Regions from separate parts of the Streptomyces sp. NPDC015346 genome, predicted to be linked through region 3. Evidence: riboswitches for the same ligand, from Rfam matches in the RefSeq annotation. Region 3 holds a riboswitch; each other region holds the start of a gene.
The links. A riboswitch is a leader RNA that binds a small molecule or an ion and turns the genes downstream of it on or off. The one in region 3 is predicted to bind cobalamin.

Region 1 (5,541 bases), on a different contig from region 3:
TGACCTCGGTGTCGTAGCGGTGGGCGAGCCGCTTGTGCATGTGCTGGTACGAGCCGTAGAAGAGCGGGTCGCCCTCGGCGAGGACCGCGACCGTGCGGCCGGCGTCCAGGTGCGCGGCCAGCCGCTCCGACGCCTCCTCGTAGAAGTCGTCGAGCGCGCCGCGGTAGCCGCCGGGGTGGTCGGTGGTCTCCACGGTGAGCGGGTACATCAGCCGCTCCTCGACGTGGTCCTCGCGGATGTGCTCGGCGGCGATCGAGCGGGCGATGGAGCGGCCGTGGCGGGCCGAGTGGTAGGCGATCACGTCGGCCGAGGCGATGGCCTTCACGGCCGCCACGGTCATCAGGTTCGGGTCGCCGGGGCCGAGACCCACCCCGTACAGCTTGCCCTTCACCGCGGTCATGCCTGGATCTCCGCTTCGGTCGCTATGGCGTTGACGGCGGCGGCCGTCATCGCGCTGCCGCCGCGCCGGCCCCGTACGACGAGGTGGTCGAGACCCAGCTCACGCCCCCGGTCGGCGAGGGCGTCCTTGGACTCGGCGGCGCCGATGAAGCCGACCGGGATGCCGAGGACGGCCGCGGGGCGGGGCGCGCCCTTGGCGATCATCTCCAGGAGGTGGAAGAGCGCGGTGGGGGCGTTGCCGATGGCGACGACGGAGCCTTCGAGGCGGTCGCGCCAGAGTTCGAGGGCGGCGGCGCTGCGCGTGGTGCCGAGCTCGGCGGCGAGGGCGGGCACGGAGGGGTCGGAGAGGGTGCAGATCACCTCGTTGTCGGCGGGCAGCCGCTTGCGGGTGACTCCGCTCGCGACCATCTGCGCGTCGCAGAGGATCGGCGCGCCGGCGCGCAGGGCCTCCCGGGCGCGGGCGACGACCTGCGGGGAGTAGGCGATGTCGCGTACGAGGTCGGTCATGCCGCAGGCGTGGATCATCCGCACCGCGACCTGGGCGACGTCGGCGGGCAGCCCCGCGAGGTCCGCCTCGGCGCGGATCGTGGCAAAGGACTGGCGGTAGATCTCCGCGCCGTCCTTCTCGTAGGCGAACATCGTGTCGTTCTCGCTCATCTCGTTGTACGGGCGGTGGTACGGGCCGTTGCGACCGCTTCGGTCAGGGAGGTACGGGGGGTGGGGGCGCCGTCGACCAGGTACCGGCCGTCGGCGGTGGCGACGACGTCGACCCAGGTGCCGTGCGGGCCGGTCGGGTGGCCGCAGCGCCGCTCGCAGCCGGAGAAGTGGACGGGGAGGCCGCCGCGACCGGGCACGGCGTCGGCGCGGACGTCGGCGAGGGCCTTGCCGCACCCGGGGCGTCCGGTGCAGGCGCCGACGCCGACCCACGGGGAGCGGGGGTCGGTGATCAGGCCGAGGGCCGCCAGTTCGGCGAGGCGCTCCTCGGCGGCGGCGCGGTCGGGGAAGCCGGTGACGACGGCTCCCCGCCACGGGGTGAGCCGGACCTCGCCACCGGTGGCGGCCAGGGCGCGCAGCTGTTCGGCGGTCAGTCGGCCGAGGGGCGCGAGGACGGAGACGGCGCTCTCGCCGAGCACCCCGGGCGCGGGCGGTTCACCGTGCGGGAGTTCCGGCGTGGGTACGGGCTCCGCCGCGACCCCGGCCCGGGCGAGCGCCCCCGCCAGGTCCGGCTCATGCCCCTCGGGCAGCTCCCGCACCCGCCAGGCACCGTTCCCCGCGCCGTGGGCGGCGACCAGAAACGCCTCGGCGGCGGCAAGCGCGGCCCGGGGCGCGTCGGAGGCGGCGACCCGGAAGACCTGAGAGCCGACACGGAGGAACGCGCCGGGGTCGTGGTCGCCCTCCTCACCCTCCTCGCCGGCCGCCGAGGCCCCCGCTGCGATCAAGGTCACATCTCCGCCGAGACCGGCCACGTCCCCGCGCCCGTCGTCCAGGACGAAGAGAAAACGGCCGGAAAGGGCCGCCGTCCACTCCCGCCCGCACAGCAGCGCGTCCAGCTCTCGGGCCCACAACTGCACGTCGGCGGCGCCCAGTCCGCCGTGTCCGTCCAGTCCGGCGGTCGGCGAGGCCACCACGTTCCGGACGCGTTCATGGGTCGCGGAGGGCAGCAGCCCCGCCTCGGCCAGAAGAGCGCCGAGCTCCGCCCCGCACCCCTCCCCGAGCCCCCGCAGCTCCACGTTCCCCCGCGAGGTGACGCTGACCCGCCCGTCTCCCATACCCTCCGCCGCCGCGGCCAGAACCTCCACCTGATGAGCCGTCAACAAGCCTGCGGGCAAGCGGAGTCGAGCCAGACGGCCATCATCGGCGGCGTGCAGCCGGAGCGCCCCGGGGCAGGCGTCACCGCGGTCCCGTATGCGAGGTTCGCCCTGGTTGGGCGTGGTGGGTGGGGTGGGCGGCATGGCGGCGAGCATACCCACGTGGTTCCGGGTGACCCTCCGGGCCGCCGGGCGCAGGATCTACTATGCAGACGGCATGGGGTCCCCGACCCCGGGGAGGAAGCCCGGTGAGAATCCGGCGCGGTCCCGCCACTGTGAGCCCGGCCCGGAACCACGGGGCGGGTGAGTCAGGAACTCCCGCCGTCCACACGACCACCCGGGGCGCGGACAACCCCGAGGAAGGCCTGCGCTCGCATGCGAATTCTGTTGCTGTCGCACTCCGACACGGACCTGCTCAGTGCCCGCGCGGCCGGCGGGCCGGTCGCGTACCGGTTCGCCAATCCCTCCCGGCTCGGGATCGACGAGCTGCCCGGCCTTCTCGACGGCGCCGACCTCGTCCTCGTACGCCTTCTCGGCGGTCTGCGGGCCTGGGACGAGGGGCTTCAGGCGCTGCGTGCCGCCGGCAAGCCGCTGGTCGTGCTCTCCGGCGAACAGGCCCCCGACGCGCAGCTCATGGAGGCCTCCACGGTCCCCGTCGGCGTGGCCACCGAGGCCCACGCCTATCTCGCGCACGGCGGCCCCGCCAACCTGGAGCAGCTGGCCCGGTTCCTCTCCGACACCGTGCTGCTCACCGGCCACGGCTTCGAGGCGCCGGCCGCCGCGCCCACCTGGGGTCCGCTGGAGCGGGAGTCGAGGAACGACGGCGGCCCCACGATCGCCGTGCTCTACTACCGCGCCCACCACATGAGCGGGAACACGGCCTTCGTCGGCTCCCTCTGTGACGCGATCGAGGACGCCGGCGCCCGCGCCCTACCGCTCTACGTCGCCTCGCTGCGCGCCCCCGAGCCCGAGCTTCTCGACGCCCTGCGCGGCGCGGACGCGATCGTCACCACCGTCCTCGCCGCCGGTGGCACCAAGCCCGCACAGGCGCAGGCGGGCGGCGACGAGGAGGCCTGGGACGCGGGCGCGCTGGCCGCCCTCGACGTACCGATCCTGCAGGCGCTCTGCCTCACCGGCTCGCGCTCCGCGTGGGAGGAGAACGACGAGGGTCTCTCCCCGCTGGACGCCGCCAGCCAGGTCGCCGTGCCCGAGTTCGACGGCCGGCTGATCACCGTCCCCTTCTCCTTCAAGGAGATCGACGAGGACGGCCTGCCCTCCTACGTCGCCGACGCCGAGCGGGCCGCCCGGGTCGCCGGGATCGCCGTGCGCCACGCCCGGCTGCGGCACATCCCCACCGCCGAGAAGCGCCTGGCGCTCGTCCTCTCCGCGTACCCGACGAAGCACTCGCGGATCGGCAACGCGGTCGGCCTCGACACTCCCGCTTCCGCCGTCGCCCTGCTGCGGCGCCTGCGCGAGGAGGGGTACGACTTCGGTCCGGTCGAGGAGATCCCCGGCCTCGTCTCCGGCGATGGCGACGAGCTGATCTACGCCCTGATCGAGGCCGGTGGCCACGACCAGGACTGGCTGACCGAGGAGCAGCTGGCGAAGAACCCCGTCCGTATCCCGGCCGCCGACTACAAGCGCTGGTACGCGACCCTGCCCGAGGAACTGCGTACGCACGTCGAGGAGCACTGGGGCCCGGCGCCCGGCGAGATGTTCCTGGACCGGTCCCGTAACCCCGAGGGCGACATCGTCCTCGCCGCCCTGCGGCGCGGGAACCTGCTGATCCTGATCCAGCCTCCGCGCGGTTTCGGTGAGAACCCGATCGCGATCTACCACGACCCCGATCTCCCGCCGTCCCACCACTACCTGGCCGCCTACCGCTGGATCGCGGCGCGCGCCGAGGACGGCGGCTTCGGGGCGGACGCCATGGTCCACCTCGGCAAGCACGGCAACCTGGAGTGGCTGCCGGGCAAGAACGCGGGTCTGTCCGCCGCGTGCGGACCGGACGCGGCGCTCGGCGACATCCCCCTGATCTACCCCTTCCTGGTCAACGACCCGGGTGAGGGCACGCAGGCCAAGCGGCGCGTGCACGCGACCCTCGTCGACCACCTGGTGCCGCCGATGGCGCGGGCCGACTCCTACGGCGACATCGCGCGCCTGGAGCAGCTGCTCGACGAGTACGCGCAGATCTCCTCCATGGACCCGTCCAAGCTGCCGGCGATCCGCGCGCAGATCTGGACGCTGATCCAGGCCGCGAAGCTCGACCACGACCTGGGGTTGGAGGACCGGCCCGAGGACGACGGTTTCGACGACTTCCTGCTGCACGTCGACGGCTGGCTGTGCGAGGTCAAGGACGCGCAGATCCGCGACGGTCTGCATGTGCTGGGCGGCGCGCCGGAGGGTGAGGCGCGGGTCAACCTGGTCCTCTCGATCCTGCGTGCCCGGCAGATCTGGGGCGGTACGCAGGCGCTGCCGGGTCTGCGTGAGGCCCTGGGTCTGGACGAGTCGGCCGCGACGCGCACGACCGCCGACGAGGCGGAGGCGACGGCGCGCGAGCTGGTCGAGGCGATGGAGGCGGCGGGCTGGTCCGTGGACGCGGTCCCGGCGGTCGCCGCCGCGCACGGTCCCGATGTCGCCGCCGTGCTGCGGTTCGCCTGCGAGCAGGTGGTGCCGCGGCTGGCGGCCACGACCGACGAACTGGCCCACGCCGTCCACGCGTTGAACGGTGGATTCGTGCCCGCCGGCCCGTCCGGCTCCCCGCTGCGTGGCCTCGTCAACGTCCTGCCGACCGGCCGGAACTTCTACTCCGTCGACCCCAAGGCCGTCCCCTCGCGCCTCGCGTGGGAGACCGGCCAGGCGCTCGCCGACTCGCTCCTGGAGCGCTACCGCGACGACAACGGCGAGTGGCCGACGTCCGTGGGCCTCTCCCTGTGGGGGACGAGCGCGATGCGCACGGCGGGCGACGACGTCGCCGAGGCGCTGGCGCTGCTGGGCGTCCGCCCGCGGTGGGACGACGCCTCGCGCCGGGTGAACGGCCTGGAGCCGATCCCGCTGGAGGAGCTGGGCCGCCCGCGCGTCGACGTCACGCTGCGCATCTCGGGCTTCTTCCGGGACGCCTTCCCGCACGTCATCGGGCTGCTCGACGACGCCGTACGGCTGGCGGCCTCGCTCGACGAGCCGGCCTCGGAGAATTTCGTCCGCGCCCACACGCAGGCCGACCTGGCCGAGCACGGCGACGAGCGGCGGGCGACCACCCGCATCTTCGGCTCGCGGCCGGGGACGTACGGCGCGGGCATCCTGCAGCTGATCGACTCGCGCGACTGGCGCACGG
Region 2 (5,541 bases), 240 kb from region 3:
GCGGCCGATGATGACCTCGGGCGAGATCGCGGACGTCGCCGTCGATGCCGTACTGGAGGACCTGCGGCCGTCCGGGCCGGTTCTCGCCCTGGTGAACGGGATGGGCGCCACACCGCTGCTCGAACTGTACGGCTTCCATGCCGAGGTGCAGCGGGTGCTGAACGAACGCGGGGTGCCGGTCGCCCGGGCCCTGGTGGGGAACTACGTGACCTCGCTGGACATGGCCGGCTGCTCGGTGACGCTGTGCGAGGCCGACGAGGAGATCCTGCGCCTGTGGGACGCGCCCGTGCGGACGCCCGCCCTGCGCTGGGGCCGGTGACGAGGGGATGACGGACATGAGCGACATGAACGGGCCGGAAAGCGGGGGCGCGCTCGACGCCGCCTTCTTCACTCGCTGGCTCACCGCCGCCGCGGCGGCCGTCGACCGCGAGGCCGACCGCCTGACCGAGCTCGACTCGGCGATCGGCGACGCCGACCACGGCGCCAACCTCAAGCGCGGCTTCGCCGCCGTACGGGACGTACTGGACAAGGAGCCGCCCCCGACGCCGGGGGCCGTACTCATCACCGCCGGACGGCAGTTGATCTCCACCGTCGGCGGCGCCTCCGGGCCGCTGTACGGGACGTTGCTGCGCCGGACCGGCAAGGAGCTCGGCGAATCCGCGACCGTGACCAGGGAGGAGCTGGCGGCCGCGCTGAGCGCCGGGGTCGCCGCCGTGAGCCGGCTCGGCGGGGCTCAGGCCGGTGACAAGACGATGCTGGACGCGCTCTTCCCGGCCGCCGAGGCGCTGGGCGAGTCCTTCGACGCGGCCCGGGACGCGGCCGAGCGGGGCGCCCTCGCGACCGTGCCGCTCCAGGCGCGCAAGGGCAGAGCCAGCTATCTGGGCGAGCGGTCGATCGGGCACCAGGACCCGGGCGCGACCTCGTCGGCGCTGCTGATCGCCGCCCTCGCGGAGGTGGCGACCGGATGAGCGGGCCGGTGGGGATCGTGCTCGTCTCGCACAGCGCGGCCGTGGCCCACGCCGTCGCCGAACTGGCCCAGGGGCTCGCGGGCGGCGGGGCGACCGCGCCGATCGCCCCGGCGGGCGGCACCCCGGACGGCGGCCTCGGGACCAGCTCGGAGCTGATCGTCGAGGCGGCGGAGGCGGTCGACCGGGGCGCCGGAGTGGCCCTGCTCGTCGATCTGGGCAGCGCCGTACTGACCGTCAAGGCGCTCCTGGCGGAGGAGGACGAGCTGCCCGAGGGGTCCCGGCTCGTGGACGCCCCGTTCGTCGAGGGCGCCGTCGCGGCCCTCGTCACGGCCTCGGCCGGCGGGGACCTGGACGCGGTGGTGGCGGCGGCCTCGGAGGCGTACGGCTACCGGAAGGAATGAGCGGAACAGGTCGCGAGGCGCTCGTCACAGAGCGCCTCGGACCGCACCCGTGTTGTGATGTACCTGGTCAACCCACTAATGTCGCAGGGCCTTGGTGTACGGGAAACCGGTGCGGTACCGGTGCGGCCCTCGCCACTGTGATCGGGAAGTCCGGCTCCATCCCCCCGGGGAAGCCACTGCACCGCCGCGGGAGACCGTTGCGGTGTGGGAAGGCGGAGTCGCGGCGGCATGACCCGTCAGCCAGGAGACCGGCCAAGGTGCGTTGTCCATCCACGAGGTGCTGGAGAGGGTCTCCCAACCATGCATATAGCCGAGGGGTATCTGCCCCCTGTGCACGCCGCCGCCTGGGGCGTCGCGTCCGCTCCGTTCGTCGTCCACGGCGTCCGCGCGCTGACCCGCGAGGTCAGGTCCAATCCCGAGTCGACCCTGTTGCTCGGTGCGTCCGGTGCGTTCACCTTCGTCCTGTCCGCGCTCAAGATTCCGTCCGTCACGGGGAGTTGTTCCCACCCCACCGGCACGGGCCTGGGGGCGATTCTGTTCCGGCCCCCGGTGATGGCGGTCCTGGGCACCATCACCCTGCTCTTCCAGGCGCTGCTGCTGGCGCACGGCGGGCTGACCACGCTCGGCGCCAACGTCTTCTCGATGGCGATCGTCGGACCGTGGGCGGGGTACGGAACGTACTGGCTGCTGCGCCGCTCCGGCGTGCCGCTCATGGTGAGCGTGTTCTTCGGCGCGTTCGTCGCCGATCTGTCCACGTACTGCGTGACCAGCGTGCAGCTCGCGCTGGCCTTCCCCGATCCGGGCAGCGGTGTCATCGGCGCGCTGGCCAAGTTCGGCGGGATCTTCGCCGTCACGCAGCTGCCGCTCGCCGTCAGCGAGGGCCTGCTCACGGTGCTCGTGATGCGCCTGCTCACGCAGTCCAGCAAGGGGGAGCTGACCCGCCTGGGGATCCTGCTCCCCGGCACCCGCAAGACCGGGACCCCGACCGAGACCGGGACCGGGACCGGGACCAAGACGGCGGAGGCGAGTGCCTGATGAGCCGGAACGCGAAGATCAACACAGCTCTGCTGCTCGTCGTCGCGGCGCTCGCGGTGCTCCCTCTCCTGCTGGGTCTGGGGGACCACAAGGAGGAGCCGTTCGCCGGGGCCGACGCCGAGGCGGAGACGGCCATCACCGAGATCGACCCCGACTACGAGCCGTGGTTCAGCCCGCTGTACGAGCCGCCGTCCGGCGAGGTCGAGTCGGCGCTGTTCTCGCTCCAGGCGGCGCTGGGGGCCGGGGTGCTCGCGTACTACTTCGGCCTGCGGCGCGGCCGTCGGCAGGGCGAGGAGCGCGCGCTGGCCGCGGCGGCCACACCGGTCGGCACGGACACCACGGTCGCCACGGACGCCCCGAAGGTGACACGCGCCGCCACGGGCGACGAGTAACCGCCGGTGCTGCCGATCGACGCGGCGGCGCACAGCAGTCGCTGGCGCCGCCGTCACCCGTGCGAGAAGGCCGTCCTCGGCTTCGGTCTGACCCTGTCGGCGGTCTGTCTGCCGCCGTGGCCCGGTGCCGTGCTCGTCGCGGCGGCCACCCTCGTGGTGCTCCTGGGCCCGGCCGGTGTGCCGGGGCGTCAGCTGTGGCGCGCGTTCCGCATCCCGCTGGGGTTCTGCGTGACGGGCGCGGTTCCGCTGCTGTTCGAGGTGGGCGGGGCCCGCGGGCTCGTCGCGCTCGCACCGGACGGGCCGGTGCACGCGGGCGAGTTGCTGCTGCGGACGTCGGCCGCCTCCCTGGGGGTGCTGCTGTTCGCGTTCACCACACCCGTCTCGGACGTGCTGCCGCGACTGGTGCGGGCGGGGGTGCCGGCGCCGGTCGTGGACGTCGCCCTGGTGATGTACCGGATCAGCTTCCTTCTCCTGGACGCGATGTCCAAGATCCGGCAGGCGCAGGCGGCCCGGCTCGGGCTGACCTCCCGGGCGGCGGCCTGGCGCTCGCTCGCCGGGCTCGGCGCGACGGCGTTCGTGCGCGCCTTCGACCGGGCGCAGCGCCTGCAGGCGGGGCTCGCCGGGCGGGGTTACGACGGGACCCTGCGGGTCCTGGTGCCCGAGGCGGCGGTCTCGGGCCGGTTCCTCGCCGCGACGGCCGGCCTCCTCGCCGGTCTCGTCGCCCTCACCCTCGTACTGGAAAGGTCCCTGCCGTGAGTGTCGCGTCGCCTGTCCTGAGGTCGCCCGTCGTGGAGCTGGTGAAGGCCGGGTTCGCCTACGAGGACGGCCCCGCCGTCCTCGACGGCATCGATTTCGCCGTGCCGGAGGGACGGGCGCTGGCCCTTCTCGGCCGCAACGGCAGCGGCAAGACGACGCTGCTGCGGCTGCTGAGCGGGGGGCTGCGCTGCGGCAGCGGCGCGCTCCGTCTGAACGGCGAGGAGGTGTCGTACGACCGGAAAGGGCTGACCCGGCTGCGGACGACCGTGCAGCTGGTCGTCCAGGATCCGGACGACCAGCTGTTCGCGGCCTCGGTCGGCCAGGACGTGTCGTTCGGTCCGATGAACCTCGGGCTGCCGGAGGAGGAGGTACGGCTCCGGGTGCGCGACGCCCTGGAGGCGCTGGACATCGTGGCCCTGGAGGACCGGCCGACCCATCTGCTCTCGTACGGGCAGCGGAAGCGGGCGGCGATCGCGGGCGCCGTGGCGATGCGGCCCCGGGTGCTCATCATGGACGAGCCGACGGCGGGCCTCGATCCGCACGGGCAGGAGCGGCTCCTCGAGGCGCTCGGGCGGCTTCGCGAGGCGGGCACGACGGTGGTGATGGCGACCCATGATGTCGATCTGGCGCTGCGGTGGGCGGACGAGGCCGCCGTGCTCTCGCCCGAGGGCCTTCGGACGGGTCCGGTCGTGGAGCTTCTCGCCGACGACGCCCTGCTGGCGGCGGCCCGGCTGCGCCGGCCGTGGGGCATGGCGGTGACCCGCCTGCTGCGTGCGCACGGCCTCCTCGCCGGCGACGCCGAGGGCCCGCGCACGGCGGAGGAGCTGGACGCGTGGACAGCGGCGAGGGAGGAGTGGCGGAAGGAGGCGCCGGAGGGGCGGCGGGATCCGGCGGCGGCGGTTACCGAGTAGTACAGGTCACGTCCCGAGTGTTCTGCAACTAGTTGCAAAAGCGGGGCGGGGTCCCTTAGAACTGGTGGTGACGTTCCCGCGCGAGGAGGCGCCCCACCATGACCCCGTACCCGCACCTGCTGAGCCCGCTCGACCTCGGGTTCACCACCCTGCCCAACCGGGTGCTCATGGGCTCGATGCACGTCGGCCTCGAAGAGACCGAGAACGGCTTCGAGCGGATGGCCGCCTTCTACGCCGAGCGCGCCCGGGGCGGCGTCGGCCTCATCGTCACCGGCGGCATCGCCCCGAACGAGGCCGGCCGGCCCTGGGACGGCGGCGCCAAGCTGACCACCGAGGAGGAGGCGGCCGAGCACCGCCTCATCACCGACGCCGTGCATGAGGCGGGCGGGCGGATCGCGATGCAGATCCTCCACTTCGGCCGGTACGCCTACCACCCGGCCCTCGTCGCGCCGAGCCCGATCCAGGCGCCGATCAGCCCCTTCGTACCGAACGAGCTGACCGACGCCGAGGTCGAGCAGACCGTCGAGGACTACGCCCGCTGCGCCGAGCTCGCCAAGGCCGCCGGGTACGACGGCGTCGAGGTGATGGGCTCCGAGGGCTATCTGATCAACGAGTTCATCGCGGCCGCCACCAACCGGCGCACCGACCGCTGGGGCGGCGACTACGAGAACCGGGTCCGCTTCCCGCTGGAGATCGTCCGCCGCATCCGCGAGCGGGTCGGCGAGGACTTCATCCTCATCTACCGCCTCTCGATGCTGGACCTGGTGCCCGGCGGTTCGACCCTGGACGAGGTCGTCTCGCTCGCCAAGGAGATCGAGGCCGCCGGCGCCACCATCATCAACACCGGCATCGGCTGGCACGAGGCCCGCATCCCCACCATCGCGACCTCCGTGCCGCGCGGCGCCTACACCTGGGTGACCAAGAAGCTCATGGGCGCGGTCTCCGTGCCGCTGGTCACCAGCAACCGCATCAACACCCCCGAGGTCGCCGAGCAGATCCTCGCCGAGGGCCGTGCCGACATCGTCTCCATGGCCCGCCCCTTCCTCGCCGACCCGGAGTTCGTCGCCAAGGCCGCCGC
Region 3 (5,541 bases):
GCCGTCCAGGGCGCTTTTCTCGGTCCATGTCCCGTAAGCCCACGGCTTTCTGCCGTCAGCGCTCCACGTCGAACGTCGTAGTCATCACGGAAGCGCGGCCACAACCAACAAAATCGTTTGAGCCTTGGCGGCGGCACCGGCAGGATCGGGTGACACCGATGAGTTCTTCCCGCCGCCGTGGTCTGTCAGTGTGTCGCACCCCGCGGAGGACACTCACATTCACGGAAGGCACCATGCTCGCACCACACGCAACACCCACCCTCTCGCCCGCCCGCGTCACCGCCGTGCTGCGGATTCTCGTGCTGTCCACGTTCGTGGTCCTCCTCAACGAGACGATCATGGTCAATGCGATCCCGCGGCTCATGCGCGAGTTCGAGGTCACCGCGGCGGCCGCTGGGTGGCTGTCCACGGCCTTCATGCTCACCATGGCCGTCGTCATCCCGGTGACGGGGTGGTTCCTCCAGCGCGTGACGACTCGGACGGCCTTCGGCGTGGCCATGGCCCTGTTCCTCACCGGCACGGCGCTGGCCGCGGCCGCGCCCGCCTTCCCTGTGCTGCTGGCCGCCCGCGTCATCCAGGCGAGCGGCACCGCCGTCATGATGCCGCTGCTCATGACGACACTGATGACCCTCGTGCCCCCGCACGACCGCGGCCGGGTCATGGGCAACATCACCCTCGTCATCTCCGTCGCACCCGCCCTGGGCCCGGCGGTCTCCGGTGTGCTGCTGCAACTCGGGTCATGGCGGCTGTTGTTCCTGGCCGTGCTGCCCATCGCCGGAGCCATGGCCCTGTTCGGCCTGCGCCGGTTGGTCAACATCGGTGAGCCGAAAGCCGGCCCGATCGACTGGCTGTCCGTTCTCCTCGCGGCAGCGGGCTTCGGCGCCCTGGTCTACGGCCTGAGCGGGCTCGGCGCCGGGAACGCGGAGCAGAACACCCTGCCGCCGTCGGCCACGACCGTGGCCGGTGCCGTGCTGGTGGGCCTGTTCGTATGGCGACAGCTGTCACTGCAGCGCTCGTCCACGCCGCTGCTGGACCTGCGCAGCCTGACATTCCGTCACTTCTCCGTGGCGCTCGTCCTGATGTGCCTGGCGTTCATGGGCCTGATGGGCGCGTTCATCCTGCTGCCGATCTACCTGCAGGACGTGTGCGGCCTGACCTCGCTGCAGACCGGCCTGCTGCTCATCCCCGGCGGCCTGACGATGGGCCTGCTCGGACCGCAGGTCGGCAAGCTCTACGACCGGCTCGGCGCACCACGCCTGGTCATGCCCGGAGCCGTACTGACAGCGTTGTGCCTCGCGCTGTTCGCCTTCGCGGGCGAACACACCTCACCGTGGCTGGTGCTCGCCCTGCACATGGCCCTGAGCGTCGGTATGGCGTTCGTCTTCACGCCGATCTTCACGTCCGGGCTGTCCGTACTGCCGCCTCACCTCTACGCGCACGGGTCCGCCATCCTGGGCTCGCTCCAACAAGTCTCGGCCGCCGCCGGCACCGCCCTCGTCATCAGTGTCATGTCGGGACACGCCGCCACGGCAGCAGCCGAGGGCGCCGATGCCACCGGCGCCCTGGCCGTGGGCATCCGGTGGGGATTCGGCGTCGGCGCCGTACTCGGCGGACTGACCGTGCTGGTCGCTCTGCTGGTCCGCACCCCGCCCGCTCCGCAACAGCCCGCTGCGTCGGAGGCCCAGGACGAAGACGGCACCACGACGAACGAAACCGCCCACACACCCACCTGACGCCCTGGACGACCGGCCCGGCGGGCGCTGTCGGCATGTGCCCGCGGGCCTCGGGTTCGTCACGGGCCGGGTTTCCCCGGCGGCGCACCGCCAGGAGCGCGCGATAAGCTGCTGGCGCCCCGCGGGGGAAGTCCGGTCGAAGTCCGGCGCTGACCCGCAACGGTAGGCGGAGTGACGAACCTGTACGCAGGTCCGTCACTCCGTGAGCCCGATTACCCGCGGCGGTGAAGGCTCCTGACAACTCGCCGTGGACTGCGAGAGGGCGCTGCGCCGGGCGTACCGCGTCGTCGGCCGCACCCTGGCGCGTGGCACGGCCCGAGGCGAAGGCGATCCGCCGTGGCCATACCCGTCGAACAGAGCGGCATCGCCGCGCCGCCTGACGCCCCCCGCACAGGCACCGGCCCGGCGCCGCCACGACGCGTCCCCTTGCCGCCTCTCCTCGTCGCCCTGTGCGTCGCGCTGGTGGTCTCGCTCGCCTGCGGGGCGGGGATCGGGGCTTCGGGACTCTCCTGGGCCGAGGTGATGCGCTATCTCTGGTCAGGGCTGACGGGCGGAGCGATCACCGCGGACGAGGTGCCGGCGTACACCATCGTCTGGGAACTGCGCTTCCCCCGCGCCCTGCTGGCCGCGGTCGTCGGCGCGGGGCTCTCGGCCGTCGGCGTCGCCGTGCAGGCCATGGTCCGCAACGCGCTCGCCGACCCGTTCGTCCTCGGCATCTCGTCGGGCGCCGCCGTCGGAGCCAACGCCGTCCTGCTCTTCGGCGCCCTGGGCGCGCTCGGCATCTGGGCACTGTCCAGCGCCGCGTTCCTGTCCGCGCTCCTCGCCATGACGCTGGTGTACGCGATCGCCCGCACCCCTCGCGGTCTGACCCCGATGCGGCTGGTCCTCACGGGCAGCGCGATGTATTACGGCTTCTCGGCCGTCACCACGTTCATGGTCTTCGCGGCCGAGCACGGCGAGGCCGCCCGCTCCGCGATGATGTGGATGCTCGGCAGCCTCGGCGGGGCCAACTGGGCCTCCCTGCCCATCGCCGCCGGCGCCGTGCTCGCCGGCCTCGTCCACCTCGCGCTGTCGGCACGCCGACTGAACGCGCTCGCCATGGGCGACGAGACGGCAGCCGCGCTGGGCGTGGACGCCGGACGGCTCCGTAAGGAGCTCTTCGTGGTCTCCGCGGCCGTCACCGGGGCCGTCGTGGCCGTCAGCGGGGCGATCGGCTTCGTGGGGCTGATGGTTCCCCACGGCGTACGGATGCTGGTCGGCGCCGACCACCGCCGGGTGCTGGCCGTCGCACCGCTGGTGGGCGCGGTGCTGATGATCTGGGTGGACATCCTCTCGCGCCTCGTGATGGCGCCGACCGAACTTCCGGTGGGAGTCCTGACCGCCGTGATCGGCGTGCCGTGCTTCGTCCTGCTGATGAGACGCCGCTCGTACAGCTTCGGAGGCGCGTGATGAGGATCGACATCGACGACCTGACGGTGGAGCTCGCGGGCGCGAAGCTGGTGGAGGACGTCACCCTACGGGTGGGCGGAGGCCGGCTCGTCGGGCTGGTCGGACCCAACGGCAGCGGCAAGTCCAGCCTGCTGCGCTGCGTCTACCGGGCGCTGCGCCCGACCGCCGGTACGGTCCGGCTCGACGGGCGGGATCTGCACGCGATGAGCGCGCGTGAGGGCGCCCGGCGCCTGGCCGCCCTTCCCCAGGAGTCCGTCGCCGAGTTCGACTTCACGGTCACCGAGGTCGTGGCGATGGGACGGTTGCCGCACCAGAGCGCGGCTGCCCGCACCACGGCCGAGGACCGGCGGGCATGCGAGGCCGCGCTGGCTCGGGTCGGCGCCGCCCACCTCGCCGACCGCGGCTTCCTCACGCTCTCGGGCGGGGAGAAGCAGCGGGTCCTGATCGCCCGCGCGCTGGCCCAGCAGCCCCAGGTGCTCGTCCTCGACGAGCCCACCAACCACCTCGACATCGCCCAGCAGTTGGAAGTGCTGTCCCTGGTGCGGGACAGCCGGCTCACCGTGCTCACCGCACTCCACGACCTCAACCTGGCCGCGGTCCACTGCGACCTGCTGTACGTGATCCAGCACGGCCGGATCGTCGCCTCCGGCGCTCCGCACGACGTGCTCACCCCCGACCTGCTGGCCGAGGTCTTCGGCGTACGGGCGCACCGCGTGCCGCACCCCGAATCCGGGGCCCTGCAGCTGCTCTTCGACCGACTCCCGTCCGCTCGCCCCGCCTCGTAAGGAGCCATCCATGCCCTCTCCCGTACGCCCCGCCGCTCTCGTACGCCCCGGCGCTCTCGTGCTCGCCGCGGCTCTCGTCCTCACCGGCTGCGGTGCCGAGGTCACCTCCGCCGGCAGCGGGGACGGCGCGGCCAAGGCGGTCGGCCACTACCCGGTGACCATCGAGAACTGCGGGGAGAAGAAGACCTACGACGCGGCTCCGAAGCGCGTGGTGACCAATGACGTCGGCATCACCGAGATCATGTTCGCGCTCGGCCTGGAGGACCGTATGGCGGGCTACGTCATGCCCGACGACAAGGGAGATCTCGATTCCGTCCCCTGGAAGGACGCCTACCAGAAGACGAAGTGGCTGTCGAAGAAGACGATCAACAAGGAGCTCGTCCTCGACTCCCGGGCGGACCTGGTCTTCGCCGGCTGGAACTACGGCTTCAACGAGGCTGAGGGATTCACCCCCGCGGAGCTGGAGAGAGTGGGGATCGGCTCGTACGTGCTGACCGAGTCCTGCCGCAACGGGCGGGACAAGGCCCGGGGCGTGATGCCGCCGCTCGACGCGCTCTACGTCGATCTGCGGAATCTCGGGAAGCTCTTCGACGTCGAGGACCGTGCGGAAGCCCTCATCGCGGCCTTCCAGAAGCAGGTGGCCGAAGCGCAGGCGAAGGCCCCGAAGGGGGCCGACCGGCCGCGTGTCTTCCTCTACGACGCCGGCCGCGACAGGCCCCTGACGTCCGGTGTCTACGCGGGGCCGCACGACATCATCACCAAGGCGGGCGGTGACCACGTCATGAAGGACCTCAAGGACAGCTGGACGACGGTCGGCTGGGAGACCGTCGTCGAGCGGGACCCGGAAGTCATCGTCATCAATGATTACGGGGACGTCAGTGCGGAGCAGAAGAAGGAATTCCTGAAGTCCTACCCGCCGCTCGCGGGCGTTTCGGCGATCAAGCACGACCGCATCGTCGTCCTCGACTACGTGGAGCTGGTGGAGAGCCCGCGCAACCCTGCGGCGATCGCCTCGCTGGCCGCGCAGCTGCGGAAGCTGAAGGGGTGACGGATGGTCCTCGCCGTGGCGGGTGGCGGGTGGCGGGTGGCGCGTGGTGGCCCGGTCGCCCGCGATGCGTCGGGGACGACTTCCATGTCGGCCTGATTGGCCCAGTGTTGATGGCAGGGGCAGAATTGGTCGCTGATATCGGGGCACGTGCTCATACATGCAGGGAAACCAGACGTTTGCCATGAGTACCGCGCACGGCCGGTCGCCTGGCCTGAGGGCCGGCCCGTCGCACCGGCGGGCCGGGGGAAGGCACCGGCGCTCTGGACGGCGCTGGGGCAGGTGGCATCGCCGGCTCATGGCCTATCGCGACATCGAACTGCTGCCGGCTCCCGCCCCAGAAGGGGCGGGTCAGGATTGTCTCCTGCTGGTACACATCCGCAAGGTGGTCGGGCGAGTGACCTACCAAGCATGCGGTCGGTGTGCCGAGGGCGTGATCACCGACGTGGTCCTCGACGAACCGTTCCGCGACAGCGGGCTGGGTACGAGAGCTCTTTCGCATCTGCGCTCCCGGTATCCCGGCGTCACC
Region 4 (5,541 bases), on a different contig from region 3:
AGCAGGAACCGGGCCGCGTGCCGTACGGAGACGCCCTCGCGCTCCACGTAGGAGGAGCCCATGGCGGCGGCGTCGAGGAGCAGGTCGATCAGGTGGTCGTGGAGGAGGTTGACCTCGTCGACGTAGAGGATCCCGCGGTGCGCGTCCGCGAGGAGCCCCGGCTCGAAGGCCTTCACCCCGTCCGCCAGCGCCTTCTCGATGTCGAGCGCGCCGACGAGCCGGTCCTCGGAGGCGCCGACGGGCAGCTCCACCATCCGCGCGGGCCGCGCCGCCGCAGGCGCGACCTCGTGCGGCCCGTCCGGGCAGCCCGGGTCGGGCGCGGCCGGGTCGCAGCTGAACCGGCACCCCGCGACCACCGGCACCTCGGGCAGCAGGTCGGCGAGCGCGCGTACGGCCGTCGACTTGGCGGTGCCCTTCTCGCCGCGTACGAGGACACCGCCCACCGCCGGGCTCACCGCGTTGAGCAGCAGCGCGAGGCGCAGGTCGTCCATGCCGACGACGGCGGTGAACGGATACCGGGTGCTCATCGGGCGGTCAACTCCTTCAACTCGTTGATGTGCGGGGGGCCGCGGGGTCACGGCGCGCCCGGCGGGATGAACGGCAGCCCGGACGGCGGGCCGTTCTCGATCAGCCGCAGCAGCGCGTCCGTGTCCGCGTGTTCCTCGATCAGGTCGCCGAGCCGGTCCAACTGCTCCTCGCGCAGCTCGCCGAAGCTGGTGTCGGGCGCCGGGACGAACCGCCGTCCGGCCGCCGCCGCCACCTCCCGCAGGAACGCCCGGCGGAAGCCGTCGCTCTCCAGCGAGCCGTGCCAGTGCGTCCCCCACACCGCGCCGACCCGGCACCCGTCCAAGAAGGCTTCGCCGCCCAGGACTTCGGCGACGCCGTGGTGGATCTCGTACCCCTCCACCCGCTCGCCGAGCGCCTCGCCGGCCGGCCGGGCCAGGGTCTTCTCGGCCGCGAACCGCACCCGTACCGGCAGCAGTCCGAGACCGTCCACGGCCCCGGCCTTCGACTCGACCTCGTCCTCGATGTGCTCGCCGAGCACCTGGAAGCCGCCGCAGACGCCGAGCACCGGCCGGCCCTCGGCCGCCCGCCGGGCCAGCGCGTCGGCCAGGCCGCGCTCCCGCAGCCAGGCCAGCGCCTTCACGGTCCCGCGCGTGCCCGGCACGACCACGAGGTCCGCGTCGACCAGTTCCTCCGGGCGGTCCACGAAACGCACCACGACGCCCGGCTCGGCCGCCAGCGCGTCGACGTCGGTGAAGTTGGACATCAGCGGTACGGCGCAGACCGCGACCCGCAGCACGTCCTCGCCGACCGGCGGCGCCACGACCGACTCGCGGACGGTGCCGCGCAGCGACACCCGCAGGCCGTCCTCCTCGTCGATGCCGAGGCCGTGCGCGTACGGCAGGACACCGAACGTCCGGCGGCCGGTCAGGCCGAGCAGCATGTCCAGGCCCGGCTCGAGGAGGGTCACGTCACCACGGAACTTGTTCACCAGATACCCGGCCACGAGCGACTGGTCCTCCGGACTCAGCAGCGCCGTCGTCCCGAAGAACTGGGCGAACACCCCGCCCCTGTCGATGTCGCCGACCACCAGGACCGGCAGCCGCGCGGCCCGCGCGATGCCCATGTTCACGATGTCCGTGCGCCGCAGGTTGATCTCGGCCGGACTGCCCGCCCCCTCGCAGATCACGGCGTCATACGTGCCCCGCAGCTCCTCCAGGCACGCCAGGACCGGCTCGAACAGTTCCCTCTGCCTGCCTCCGTGGTAGCCGCGGGCGCTCAGCTCGCCGACCGGCTTCCCCATCAGCACGACCTGGCTGGAGCGGTCGCTGCCCGGCTTGAGCAGGACGGGGTTCATCAGCGCGGTCGGCTCCACCCGCGCGGCCTGCGCCTGCATGGCCTGCGCCCGGCCGATCTCCGCGCCCTCCCTCGTCACGAAGGAGTTCAGGGACATGTTCTGCCCCTTGAAGGGGGCGACCTTCACGCCCCGGCGCACCAGCCAGCGGCAGATGCCGGCCGTGACGACGCTCTTTCCCGCGTCCGAGGTCGTGCCGGCGACCAGCAGTCCGCCGCTCATATCCGCCTCCGCTTGATCGCTTCCCTGACCAGCCGTCCGCCGACACAGGCCGCCAGCGTCAGCCCGGTCACCCGGCGCGACAGCCGTACCGCCCGCTCGATGTCCGCCACGTCCACGTCCCGGCCCTCCCCGTTGAGCACCGGCCGGTGTTCGACCCGCCCGCCGTACGACAACGTCCCGCCGAGCCGTACGCCGAGTGCCCCCGCGAAGGTGGCCTCGACCGGGCCCGCGTTGGGGCTGGGGTGCTTGGCGGCGTCGGCGCGCCACGCCCGCAGCGCCCCGCGGGGATCGCCGCCCCCGACCGTGGCGAGTACGGCCGTCAGCCGCGCCCCCGGCCAGCCGGCGAGGTCGTCGAGGCGGGCCGAGGCCCAGCCGAAGCGGCGGTAGCGGGGGGACTTGTGGCCGACCATCGCGTCCAGGGTGTTCACGGCCCGGAAGCCGACCAGGCCCGGTACGCCGGCGACGGACCCCCAGACGAGGGCGCCCACGACCGCGTCGGAGGTGTTCTCGGCGACGGACTCCACGACCGCGCGGGCCATCGCCGGGCCGTCCAGGGAGTGCGGGTCGCGCCCGCACAGGTGGGGGAGGCGCTCGCGGGCCGTGTCGAGGTCCCCGTCGCTCAGCGCCTCGCCGATGGCGCGGGCCTCCCGGCCCAGGGTCGTACCGCCGACGACGGCCCAGACGGAGGCGGCGGTCAGGGCGACCGACGCGGTGCGCCGGCCCCGTACCGTACGGGCCGCGAGGGCGCCCAGGGCGGCCGTGCCGCCGGCGCAGACGGCGGTGTGCAGCGCGCCCCACCCACGGTGGTCGCGCCAGAGAAGCCTCTCGACGGCCGCGGCGGTCCGTCCGAAGGCGGCGACCGGATGGCCGCGGCGGGGATCGCCGAGGAGCAGGTCCGCGGCCAGACCGGCGGCGGCACCGTACGCGAATACACCTGTGGCTGCGGAGCGGCCGGGCATGGCGCTGTGTCCTCACTCAGGGTCCGCGCCCTGGCTCGACGTGACCGGCGGTGAGAGTTCCTGGCTCCCGGGGGTCTTCCCCGGTCACAGTGGCGGGACCGCGCCGGATTCGCACCGGACTTCCTCTTCTGCCGCCGTAATGGCCCCGGAAGTCCACCACGTGTGCGAACACCCGTCAACTCGCCTGTGACCTGCGGCGCGAGAGTGTGCGCAGCCCCACACGACGCCCACGCGCGACGAACGGGCGGGCCGCACCCGAAGGTGCGGCCCGCCCGGTCGTCGGAGCCTGTTCCGTCAGGCCACGATGAGAGAGATTCCGTACACGACGGCCGCCGCGCACAGGGCGAAACAGGCGTACGCGCCGGTACGCGCCAGGGTGGCCGAGCCTCCCTGGGCGGCGGCCTCCTCCTGCTTGGAGAGGCCGACGATGCCGAGGGTGAAGAGGCCCACGAGGGCGACGGTCGCCACGAGGCTGACTCCGAAGACGGAGCCGAGAGCTGCCCAGTCGATCTTCATGTCGTTCGTTCCTTACACCGCGGCCGAGGCTGCGGGGGCTGCCGGGTCCGCGGGGGCCGGCGAGGGGATGGTGGTCTTCAGGTCCTCGTCCGCGAAGGCGGCGACGGCAGCGGTCGGCGGCGGGGTGACGGCCGCGATGGCGGTCGTCACGACGCCCGCGGGCTCGGTCTCCACGTCGTTGACATTGGTGTGGTCGACCACCTGGCGGCGGGAGACGAGCCAGATGGCGACGCAGGAGGCGACCAGGAAGGCCGCGACGGTGTAGACGCCCCAGTCGCCCTGCCGGGCGACGTACTCGGCGCCGGCTCCGACCAGGCCCGCGGCCGGCAGGGTCAGGCCCCAGGCGACGAACATCCGGGTGGCGGTCGACCAGCGGACGACACCGCCCTTGCGGCCCAGGCCCGCGCCCATGACGGCGCCGGAGCAGGAGTGCGTGGTCGAGAGGGAGAAGCCCAGGCTGGAGGAGGCCAGGATGACCGTGGCCGCGCTGGTCTGGGCGGCGAAGCCCTGCTGCGGCTGGAGGTCGGTGAGGCCCTTGCCCATCGTGCGGATGATGCGCCAGCCGCCGAGGTAGGTGCCGAGCGCGATCGCCACACCGGCGGAGACGATGACCCAGACGGGCGGGTTCGAGCCGGGGACGAGGACGCCGCCGGCGACCAGCGCGAGCGTGATGATGCCCATCGTCTTCTGGGCGTCGTTGGTGCCGTGGGCGAGCGAGACGAGACCGGCGGAGGCGATCTGACCGGCGCGGTAGCCCTTCTCGGTGGTCTTCTTGCCGGCGTTCCGGTCGAGCCGGTACGTCAGGCGGGCGGCGAGCATCGCGGCCAGGCCGGCGACCAGCGGGGCGGCGATCGCCGGGATGAGCACCTTGGTGACGACGACGCCGCCGTTGACGCCACTGAGGCCGATCGAGGCGATGGTCGCGCCGATGAGGCCGCCCATCAGGGCGTGGGAGGAGCTGGACGGCAGACCGACCAGCCAGGTCAGCAGATTCCAGAGGATCGCGCCGACGAGCGCGGCGAGGATGACTTCCGGTTGGATGCCCTCCTCGTTGACGAGTCCCTTGGAGATCGTCTTGGCAACCTCCACCGACAGAAACGCGCCGACCAGGTTGAGCACGGCGGACATGGCCACCGCCGTCTTGGGCTTGAGGGCACCGGTCGAGATGGTCGTCGCCATCGCGTTGGCGGTGTCGTGGAAACCGTTCGTGAAATCGAACACGAGAGCTGTCACGACCACAATCGCGAGCAGCAGCGTGATGTGTTCCATTTACCCAGGCAATCGTTCGACGTCAGTGGCTGGTCGAACGTAAGCAACCTGGGTGAACGGAAGATGAACTGGGCCGGGCGGTGTGGTGACCCGATCCAGGGTCCAGGGATTCCGCTTACGGGTTCGGCGGGCCGCCTGTCCACGATGTGGTCACCGTGCGACCCGGGGTAATCCGGGCGGTTGCGGGGCGGATGCGACATGCTCCGCTTCCGCCCCTCCCGTCCCGTGTCACCACGTGGACGCCGCGGGGCGGTGTCAGCCGACCGGGGGACCCGCAGGAGGAGATCCATGTCACCCCGGAGAGGGGGCCGGGTCGCCGTGCGGCGGTCGCGGTCGAGGCCTCGGTCGCCGCGCGGCGACGGCGGTCGCCCCGCTGTGTGACCGGGCCGCCCCGCTGCGGAACGGGTCAGTCCGGTGGCAGTCCGGCCCCGCCCTGCCGACACTGGGACGGTGCGCCCGGCTACAGCGACGGCAGCGGCCGTCACCACTCTGCTCGGTGTCGGCGCGGCCGCGGTCGCGGCCGGCCGGTACGCCAGCCACGCCGCCCTCGGGGTGGCGTCCGGACGCCCGCTGCCGGGCGATCCCCGGCTCACCGTGCACGCCGCCGAACCGGAACGGGTCACCCTGACCCGGAGCCTCGCCTCCCTGCGCCCCGGTACGTACGGGATCGAGGGGCCGGACCTCCACGCGGTGGTCGGCCCCGTCCTCGACCGGGTC

Region 1: another riboswitch for cobalamin. It lies ahead of cobN (cobaltochelatase subunit CobN); the one in region 3 lies ahead of ACF06X_RS12305 (FecCD family ABC transporter permease).
Region 2: another riboswitch for cobalamin. It lies ahead of ACF06X_RS13320 (energy-coupling factor ABC transporter permease); the one in region 3 lies ahead of ACF06X_RS12305 (FecCD family ABC transporter permease).
Region 4: another riboswitch for cobalamin. It lies ahead of ACF06X_RS05670 (cobalamin biosynthesis protein); the one in region 3 lies ahead of ACF06X_RS12305 (FecCD family ABC transporter permease).

What each region holds. Positions count from the first base shown of each region.
Region 1 covers NZ_JBIBTW010000012.1:28,808-34,348, reverse strand. The annotation lists gene ACF06X_RS32090 (precorrin-2 C(20)-methyltransferase) at 1-400, opposite strand, end outside; gene ACF06X_RS32085 (precorrin-8X methylmutase) at 397-1,038, opposite strand; gene ACF06X_RS32080 (cobalamin biosynthesis protein CobG) at 1,053-2,363, opposite strand; cobalamin riboswitch at 2,410-2,544, shown strand; gene cobN (cobaltochelatase subunit CobN) at 2,583-5,541, shown strand, end outside.
Region 2 covers NZ_JBIBTW010000003.1:549,681-555,221, reverse strand. The annotation lists gene dhaK (dihydroxyacetone kinase subunit DhaK) at 1-319, shown strand, start outside; gene dhaL (dihydroxyacetone kinase subunit DhaL) at 336-968, shown strand; gene dhaM (dihydroxyacetone kinase phosphoryl donor subunit DhaM) at 965-1,369, shown strand; cobalamin riboswitch at 1,417-1,641, shown strand; gene ACF06X_RS13320 (energy-coupling factor ABC transporter permease) at 1,670-2,404, shown strand; gene ACF06X_RS13315 (energy-coupling factor ABC transporter substrate-binding protein) at 2,404-2,796, shown strand; gene cbiQ (cobalt ECF transporter T component CbiQ) at 2,803-3,552, shown strand; gene ACF06X_RS13305 (ATP-binding cassette domain-containing protein) at 3,549-4,463, shown strand; gene ACF06X_RS13300 (FAD-dependent oxidoreductase) at 4,562-5,541, shown strand, end outside.
Region 3 covers NZ_JBIBTW010000003.1:305,643-311,183, forward strand. The annotation lists gene ACF06X_RS12300 (DHA2 family efflux MFS transporter permease subunit) at 234-1,733, shown strand; cobalamin riboswitch at 1,825-1,972, shown strand; gene ACF06X_RS12305 (FecCD family ABC transporter permease) at 2,076-3,182, shown strand; gene ACF06X_RS12310 (ABC transporter ATP-binding protein) at 3,182-3,967, shown strand; gene ACF06X_RS12315 (ABC transporter substrate-binding protein) at 3,978-5,015, shown strand; gene ACF06X_RS12320 (N-acetyltransferase) at 5,311-5,541, shown strand, end outside.
Region 4 covers NZ_JBIBTW010000001.1:1,249,359-1,254,899, forward strand. The annotation lists gene ACF06X_RS05660 (putative cobaltochelatase) at 1-527, opposite strand, end outside; gene ACF06X_RS05665 (cobyric acid synthase) at 575-2,080, opposite strand; gene ACF06X_RS05670 (cobalamin biosynthesis protein) at 2,077-3,039, opposite strand; cobalamin riboswitch at 3,074-3,212, opposite strand; gene ACF06X_RS05675 (hypothetical protein) at 3,334-3,555, opposite strand; gene ACF06X_RS05680 (anion permease) at 3,568-4,824, opposite strand; gene ACF06X_RS05685 (alpha/beta hydrolase) at 5,275-5,541, shown strand, end outside.